DNA from 2 places in the Kitasatospora sp. NPDC101157 genome. Region 2 is predicted to be linked to the other one. Evidence: riboswitches for the same ligand, from Rfam matches in the RefSeq annotation. Region 2 holds a riboswitch; the other holds the start of a gene.
The links. A riboswitch is a leader RNA that binds a small molecule or an ion and turns the genes downstream of it on or off. The one in region 2 is predicted to bind S-adenosylmethionine.
Positions count from the first base shown of each region.

Region 1: another riboswitch for S-adenosylmethionine. It lies ahead of ACIRVF_RS04250 (IclR family transcriptional regulator); the one in region 2 lies ahead of thrC (threonine synthase).

Region 1 is NZ_JBIWPL010000002.1:176,785-181,229, reverse strand. It holds gene ACIRVF_RS04265 (DUF3995 domain-containing protein) at 1-496, opposite strand, end outside; gene ACIRVF_RS04260 (RNA polymerase sigma factor) at 733-1,239, shown strand; gene ACIRVF_RS04255 (hypothetical protein) at 1,236-1,733, shown strand; gene ACIRVF_RS04250 (IclR family transcriptional regulator) at 1,757-2,470, opposite strand; SAM riboswitch class I at 2,680-2,822, opposite strand; gene ACIRVF_RS04245 (class I SAM-dependent methyltransferase) at 2,971-3,756, opposite strand; gene ACIRVF_RS04240 (hydroxymethylcytosylglucuronate/cytosylglucuronate synthase) at 4,049-4,445, shown strand, end outside.
Region 2 is NZ_JBIWPL010000001.1:1,619-6,063, reverse strand. It holds gene ACIRVF_RS00025 (MoaD/ThiS family protein) at 373-651, opposite strand; gene thrC (threonine synthase) at 678-2,000, opposite strand; SAM riboswitch class I at 2,018-2,153, opposite strand; gene ACIRVF_RS00015 (glucosyl-3-phosphoglycerate synthase) at 2,297-3,301, shown strand; gene ACIRVF_RS00010 (trehalose-6-phosphate synthase) at 3,361-4,445, shown strand, end outside.

The sequences.
Region 1 (4,445 bases), on a different contig from region 2:
CCACGCCCGAAACCGAACCGCCCGTGGGCGCCGTGCCCGCAGGCGTCGTCTCCGCGGCTGCGACCTGCCGGGCCGCCCGGCCGAGCACCAGGCACAGCGGGGTGTAGAGCAGCAGGTTGAGCCAGTAGAAGGTGTCGCCCGGGTCCGCCCAGGAGCCGGTCACCCAGACCAGTCCGACCGCGCCGCGGGCGAGCAGTCCGCAGGCCACCGCCCGGCTCCCCCAGCGCGGTAGCAGGGCGGGCAGCCGGCGACCCAGGGCCGGCAGCCGACCGCCCCGGACCAGCACCAGCGTCGCGCCCGAGAAGAGCATCCCCGCGAGCGGCACCAGCCCCTGCGGGGTGAAGGGCACCTGGGTGTTGAGCACCAGCTGCGAGAGCCGGGTGGTGCCGTCCACCGGCCAGGTCCGGCCGGTGGCCCAGTAGAGGTGGACCAGGCCGTCCACCGCCAGCACCGCACCGACCGCGGTGGCCCTGTTGCTGATCTTCGTCGACTTCATGCCGTCACCTCACGGGGTCTCAGGACGCTCGAACACCCGAAGGAGCACCCCGCAGGACGATCCGTTCCTGTGACGAGGAACACTGCCCCCGGGCGAAGTCGGCAGGGAACGTTTCTCCGCTCCGGGTCCTCCCTCTACGGACCCCGGACGCCCGGACGCCCAGACGCCGGACCCGGTCGCCGAGCGCCGACCGACGACCGACGACCGTCAGCAGTGGAAAGAGCGGAGACAGCACCATGCAGGAGCCACCGCCCGGCCTCGCCGAGCTGGTGAGAACCGCCCAGGGCGGCGACCAACTCGCGGTCGGCCGACTGCTGGACCTGATCACCCCGTACGTCCGGCGGCTCTGCGGCCCGATCGCGCTGGACGACGGCGCCGACGCGACCCAGGAGGCGCTGATCGTGGTCTTCCGCAAACTGCGCCAACTCCAGGACCCCGAAGCGCTGTACGGCTGGGTCCGGGCCATCGCGGTGCGGGAGGCGGTCCGGTACGCCAACCGGGCGGCACGCTCGCGGCCGGCCGAACTCGGCGAGGTCCCCGCGCCCGGCGATCCCCAGCTCGCCGCGGACATCCGCGACGTGCTTGCCCGGCTCTCCCCCGAGCACCGCGCCGTCCTGCTGATGCGCGACCTGGAGGGGCTGGACGAACGACAGACCGCGGCGCTGCTCGCGGTCGCGCCCGGGACGGTCAAGTCCCGGCTCTCCCGGGCCCGACTCAGCTTCCGAAAGGCGTGGCAGCAGTGACCGACACCCCGATGCCGCAGTGGCCCGTCGCCGACTTCGACCCGGTCCGGCGGCTGCACGTGATCGCCGCGACCGCGCCCGGGGCGGCCCGGATCGGCGAGACCGTCCTCGACGCGCCGTTCGAGCGGGTCTGGGCGCTCGCCCAGGACCTGGAGCGGACCATGCCGCTCTGGATCCCCGACGTCCGCACGGTGCGACTCGTCCGGTCCGCACCATCCGGTTCGCTGCCGACGACTTCGCTCCAGGCCCGGATCCAGGGCCGCACCCGGCTCCGGGCGACGTTCGGGATCGACCTCGCACCCGGCTGGTGCCTGATGCAGAGCCGCCTGGTGCTCGGCGGGATGGCGGCCCGCCCGGAGACCGACCGCACCACTCGCTTCGCCTTCCTCGGCGGCCTGCGGTTCCCCGGCGCGCGCCTCCTCGCCCCCGCGCTGCGCCCCTTCACCGGGGACCCACTGGCGCGGTTCGCCGCTCTGCTGGACGAGAAGGAGTAGGAGGCGCCCGGGGGGAGGGGGGGTCAGGTTCGGTGCAGGGCCTCGGTGAGCCGGGCCGCCGCCTCGACCACGGCCTGGGACAGCCGGGCGCCGGGGTGGCGGGTGAGCCGTTCGATCGGACCGGAGACGGACACCGCCGCCACCACCCGGTTGGACGGGCCGCGCACGGGTGCGGACACCGAGGCCACCCCGGGCTCGCGTTCGCCGATGGACTGGGCCCAGCCGCGACGCCGCACACCGCTGAGCGCGGTGGCGGTGAACCGGGCGCCCTGGAGGCCGCGGTGGAGCCGCTCGGGCTCCTCCCAGGCGAGCAGGACCTGGGCCGCCGACCCGACCTTCATCGGCAGGGCGAGGCCCACCGGAACGGTGTCGCGCAGCCCGAAGAGGCGCTCGGCCGCCGCAACGCAGATCCGCACGTCGCCCTGCCGGCGGTAGAGCTGGGCGGTCTCGCCGGTGAGGTCGCGCAGCTGGGTGAGGACCGAGCCGGCCGCTGCCAGCAGGTGGTCCTCACCGGCGGCCGCCGAGAGCTCGGCGAGTCTCGGGCCGAGGACGAACCGGCCCTGCACGTCCCTGCCGAGCAGGCGGTGGTGTTCCAGTGCGACGGCGATCCGGTGGGCGGTCGGCCGCGCCAGGCCGGTGGCGTCGACGAGTCCGGCCAGGGTGGCCGGACCGGCCTCCAGGGTGCCGAGGATCGAGGTGATCTTGTCGAGCACTCCGACGCCGCTCGTGTTCTCCATGTTCTCCATGGACGGGTACTCCAGTCTCGAATCCCGTGGGCCGCGGGTGGGTCCGGCTCACGGACGCTCCGGTGGGGTGGGGAGCGGGGTGGTCAGCGAGGACGGGCCTGCGGATGCGGCCGATTGCCTGCGCCGGACACGAGACGGGTACGCGGAAGGGCCGGGGCGGGAAGCGCCCGGGCGAAGGACAGCACAGAGAGCACCGTGTCTCCTCATCTTTCCCGCGCCACGTTGGCGACAGGCCGGAGTTGGCACTGATCCCGGACGGCACGGCGCGTACTTCGGACGCCGGGACGAACGGGGAGTTGCCGGGGCTTCGTAGGGCCGGTCCCTCCACCCCTCTGGATGATTCGCGACGAACCATACAAGACTTCCCGGGCGCCCCGCCAAACTTTTCCCTCACCCGCACACCCTGGACCCCACCCGGAGGTCAGGGCTGAGCAGCGCCCCGCCGGACATGCCCCTCAACCGCGCCCGGCACCCGCCGCGAGGAGCGACGGTCACTCCCGGGCACGGCGGACGATCAGCATGTCCTGGGTGTGGCCGATGGCGTAGCCGCCGTCGGGACGGGCGAAGTGCTGCTGGACGTAGGCGGCGACGGCGCCCCTGGTCGGGCGGGCGTCGAGGGCGGCGAGATCGGCGACGTTGACCATGAATTCGGCGACGTCGACGGCTTCGGCGAGGTGGGGCGTGCGGTAGTGGAGGACGAGGGTCTCCAGGGCGTAGTCGTGGGAGGGATGCTCGGCGCGCAGGCGGTCCAGGAGGGGGCGCAGGTCGTAGCGGACGCCGGTGAAGTGGGCGGCCATCCGCATGCACGGGCTGTCGGGGTTCTGCAGGACGATCAGCAGGGCGCCGCCGGGTGCCGTCCAGCCGAGGGCTCGGGTGGCGGTGGGGAGCCAGTCCGGCTCCGGGACGTAGTAGAGCACGTGGGAGAGGTGGACCAGGTCGCCCGGCCCGGGCGGGGCGGCGCGCTCCAGCGGCTCGGGGAGGACCAGGGCGTCCGGGCAGGCGGCGGCGAGCCTCTCGCGCATGGCGGCGCTCGGCTCGACGGCGATCGTGCGGTCGAAGTACCGGGCGAGGTGCGCGGTGGTGCGGCCGTCCCCGGCGCCGAGGTCCAGCAGGACCCGGCGGTGCGGGAGGGTCATGGCGATGTCGCTCAGCCGGGCGTGGGTGCGGGGCTTCTCGTCCGTGCCGGCGAGGAAGAGGCCGAAGGCCCGGCGGTAGTCGGGGCCCGAGGTCTCCAGTACGCGGACCGGATCGGTGTCGGCGGTCGTCGGCTGCTCCATCGGGCGGCCCTCTCCTGTGGTCTGCGGTTGGCGCTCGGCCCGGGTCGGCGCCCATTGCAGCCCGGTACGGCGGCCCCGGGGCGCAGGGACGTTCCTGCCCGCGTGTTGCGGGCGGGGCGAGGCGACCGGCCCGATCACTGGACGACCCTCCGTCAATGCGCTGACGCGCAGCTTCACCTGGTGGGGTGGTTAGCTTTCATTTTTCGGTAGGTAGCCGAATCAAGCCCGTTTCTCTCGCCTGGTACGAATACGGACGACAGGAGATCCGGTACGGGCGGGGGAGTTGACACGGATGCGGGCGAAGGCGGAGACCAGGACGGTTGCCGTGGCCGGGGTGGAGTTCGGCTGGGGCAGCTCGGGGAAGTTGAGCGCGGTGCTGTCCGCCCTCCGGGGTACCGGCGGCGACCGGCTGAGATTCATCGGGCTGGCCTCCGGACTGGGGAGATCGGTGCTCGCCGAGCAGCCGGTCGAGCGCTGGTTCGACCTCCCGGACACCCGGTCGGAGGCGGAGCTGAGACGGATCGTCCAGGCGCAGCGCGTGGAGGCGGCGCTGGTGGTACTGGACGGCGGGCTGGCGAAGGCGTTGCGGGCCTGCGGGGTGCCGGTGGTGTTCGTCGACAGCCTGCCGTTCCTGTGGACGGACGGGGACCGCCCCGACCTCCCGCTGGACGCCGAGGTGTACTGCGCCC
Region 2 (4,445 bases):
ATCCGGATCGACGCCCTCTGCAACAGGGTCAACCGCCGGGAATTCCGCAGCCCCGTCAAGAGACAACACCGAACAAATCGGGAGGAACTCGGCATTCCGCGCCGGACATAGCGGACGAATTACCCAAATGCCCGCAGGAATTCTGACATCTGCCTGACATGTTTGACGGGCCGGTCCCAGCGTCCGGACGCCCTCGGGCGAAGTGCCCCGCGAACCGGGAGGGGACGCCCTGTTCCCAGTCGAGCCACACTCTACTCCGACTGGACCCGGAATATTCCCGCCGAAATGCAAGCGACCGCCCGCGCGTACGGAGAGTGGAATTCCGTACGCGCGGGCGGCCGCGGAGCGGGCCGGAAGGGGCCTTGGAACGGCTCAGCAGCCGCCGGCCACCGCCGGAATGATCGAGACGCTCGCGCCGTCCTTGATCTCGGTCGCCAGGCCCTCGGCGAACCGCACGTCGTCGTCGTTCACGTACACGTTCACGAAGCGGCGCAGCTTGCCGGTGTCGTCCAGGATGCGGGCGGAGATGCCCGCGTGGTTCCGCTCCAGGTCGGCGATGACCTCCGCCAGGGTGGCGCCCTCGGCGGTCACCTCGGCGGCGCCGCCGGTGTAGGTGCGCAGGATGGTGGGGATGCGGACGTTGGCGCTCATGGCTCTCCTAGCGGGGGTGGGGTGGTTCAGGCGGACGCGAGGCCGGCGGCGCGGAAGGAGTCCAGCGTCGGGCGGATGACGGTGGTCATCCCGGCCTCGGAGACGGCGTCCAGCGTCTTCAGGCCGTCGCCGGTGTTGATCGCGACGGTCTCCTTGGCCGGGTCCAGCCGACCGGTCTCGACCAGCTTCTTCAGCACGCCGACGGTCACCCCGCCCGCGGTCTCGGCGAAGATGCCCTCGGTCCGGGCCAGCAGCCGGATCGCCGCCACGACCTCCGCGTCCGTGACGTCCTCGACCGCCCCGCCGGTGCGGCGGGCGATGTCCAGCACGTACGGGCCGTCCGCCGGGTTGCCGATCGCCAGCGACTTGGCGATGGTGTCCGGCTTCACCGGCTTGATCACGTCCCGGCCGGCCTTGAACGCGGCCGACACCGGCGAGCAGCCCTCTGCCTGGGCGCCGAAGATCCGGTACGGCCGGTCCTCCACCAGGCCCAGTTTGATCAGTTCCTGCAGCCCCTTGTCGATCTTCGTCAGCTGCGAGCCCGAGGCGATCGGGATGACGATCTGCTCCGGCAGCCGCCAGCCCAGCTGCTCGCAGATCTCGTACGCCAGCGTCTTGGAGCCCTCGCCGTAGTACGGCCGCAGGTTGACGTTGACGAAGCCCCAGCCCTCGCCGGCCGGGTCCCCGATCAGCTCCGAGCAGAAGCGGTTCACGTCGTCGTAGTTGCCCTCGATGCCGACCAGCTCGCCGCCGTACACCCCGGCCATCACGACCTTGCCCTGCTCCAGGTCGTGCGGGATGAAGACGCACGAGCGGAACCCGGCCCGGGCCGCCGCCGCGCCCACCGCACCGGCCAGGTTGCCGGTCGAGGAGCAGGACAGCGTGGTGTACCCGAACGCCCGGGCCGCCTCGATCGCGCAGGCCACCACCCGGTCCTTGAACGAGTGGGTCGGGTTGCCGGAGTCGTCCTTCACGTGCAGCTGCGCGGTGAACCCGAGCTCCCGCCCCAGGTTGTCCGCCTTCACCAGCGGGGTCCAGCCGGGGTTCAGGTTGGGCTTCGAAGCCACGTCGGCCGGAACCGGCAGCAGCGGCGCGTAGCGCCAGATCGACGCGGGGCCGGACTCGATCCGCTTGCGCAGCTCCTCGGCGCCCTCGCTGCCGAACTCGTACGCGATCTCCAGCGGCCCGAAGCACTCCAGGCAGGCGAAGCTGGGGCCGAGCGGGAAGCGGGTGCCGCACTCCCGACAGGACAGCGCGGCGGCGGGGCCGAGGTCGACGGGTGAGGGTCCCCCCGGCCGAAGGCTGGGGGAGGGTGCGGCGCCAGAAGCAGTCGACACAGTGATAGCCATGATGGCGGAGGCCTCTCTCCTCATCTTCCCCGTGGCGCGGTCGCGCCACGGGCCGGAATTGGCACCTGTCCCGCCGGGGCCTGTCGACGACAGCCGAGCGAGAAGGTTGCCGGGACGTCAACGGGCCGTTCCCTCAGTCCCTCTGGATGAGCATGTGAAGTTATGGTTCAGCGGCGACCCCGGCGTGCAAAGGTCCGACCGCTGTACGAAGACTGTATCCGAAGGCGTCCGTCCCGAAAGGGTCCGTCCGCCAAGCGAGATGGCCCGTTCCACCCAGTCCGCCGAGGAGAGTCACCGTGCCCGCCGAACCGTCCCCCGCACTCCTCCCGCAGGCGGCGTCCTGGCTCCGCCGCCGCTCGTGGAGCGCGGCCGACCGGCCGGTGCACACCCTGCTGGAGGCCAAGCGGCGCACCGGCCGCACCGTCAGCGTCGTCCTCCCCGCGCTCGACGAGGAGGCCACCGTCGGCGACATCGTCCGCACCATCCGCCGCGAGCTGATCGAGCGGATCCCCCTCGTCGACGAACTCGTCGTGGTCGACTCCGGTTCCACCGACGACACCGCCGCCGTCGCCGCCGCGGCCGGCGCCCGGGTGGAGCACCGCGACGCGATACTCCCCCGGCTGCCCGCCGTCCCCGGCAAGGGCGAGGTGCTGTGGCGCTCCCTGCTGGTCACCCACGGCGACATCGTCTGCTTCGTCGACGCCGACCTGCGCGAGTTCGACCCGGGCTTCGTCTCCGGCATCATCGGCCCGCTGCTGACCGACGAGGGGCTCCAGCTGGTCAAGGCCATGTACGACCGCCCCCTGGAGACGGATTCGGGCGCGATCGTCCCGGCCGGCGGCGGCCGGGTCACCGAACTCGTCGCCCGCCCCCTGCTCAACCTCCACTGGCCGGAACTCGCCGGTTTCGTCCAGCCCCTCGGCGGCGAGTACGCCGCCCGCCGCTCACTGCTCGAACGCCTGCCCTTCCCCACCGGCTACGGCGTCGAACTCGGCCTGCTGGTCGACGCACTGGAACTGGCCGGACTGGACGCCCTGGCCCAGGTCGACGTCGGTGTCCGGCACCACCGCCACCAGGACGGCCAGGCCCTCGGCCGGATGGCCGCCACCATCTACCGCACCGCCCTGGAACGCCTCGACCGCACCCACCGCCTCAAGGCCTCCGCCGACCTCGTCCACCCTCACCTCACCCAGTTCACCCGCGACCCGGAAACCCGCTCCTTCACCGCCCACACCCACTCCGTGACGGCCCTGGAGCGCCCCCCGATGCACACCGTCCCCGAATACGCCACCCGCCATTGACGGGACCCGTCTTCGGGCCCCGGGGTTTGCCACCCCGGACCCCCGGCAACATCCCAACCATGGGCGATCTCACGACCGAACGTTCGACTGTGACCGGCACCGCCCCCGTCCTGGTGGCCTCCAACCGGGGACCGGTGTCCTTCAGCACCGCCGACGACGGCACGCTGACCCTGCGCAGAGGCGGTGGGGGGCTGGTCTCCGGCCTCTCCGCGATCGGCGACACCGACGCCGTCTGGGTCTGCGCGGCTCTCAGCGACGCCGACCGCCGAGCCGCGGGAGAAGCCCCCGAAGGCCGCCTCGACCGCGCCGGGCACGACGTCGGCGGCCAGGCCGTACGCATGCTGGACATTGACCCGCAGACCTTCGCCCACGCCTACAACGGCGTCGCCAACTCCACCCTGTGGTTCGTCCACCACCTGCTCTACGCGACCCCCACCGCGCCCTCCTTCGACGCCGACTTCCGCACCGAATGGGCCGCCTACGAGGCGTACAACACCGCCTTCGCGGACGCCCTGGCCGCCGAAGCCGCCCCGAACGCCGCGGTCCTGGTCCAGGACTACCACCTCTCCCTGGCCCCGTCCCTGCTCCGCGCGGCCCGCCCCGACCTGCGGATCGGCCACTTCTCCCACACCCCGTGGGCCCCGCCCGAGTACTACCGGCTGCTCCCCGACGACGTCGCCCGGGCCGTCCTCACCGGCATCCTCGGCGCCGACCGGGCCGGCTTCCTCACCGAACGCTGGGCCCGCTCCTTCGCCGCCTGCTGCGAGGACCTCCTCGGGGCGAGCGTCGACCACGAGCGGCTCACCGTCACCCACGAGGGCCGCACCACCCAGCTGGGCGTCCACGCCCTCGGCGCCGACGCCGACTTCCTCCGCGAACGCGCCCACCGCCCCGACGTCGACGAACGCCTCGCGGCCCTCCGCACCGCCGTCGGCGACCGCCGCACCATCGTCCGGGTCGACCGCACCGAGCTGAGCAAGAACATCGTCCGCGGCTTCCAGGCCTACCGGCACCTGCTCCGCACCCGCCCCGAATGGCGGGACCGGGTGGTGCACATCGCCTTCGCCTACCCCTCCCGCACCGACCTCGCCGAGTACCGCGACTACACCGCCGCGGTCCGGCGCCTCGCCGACGAGATCAACGC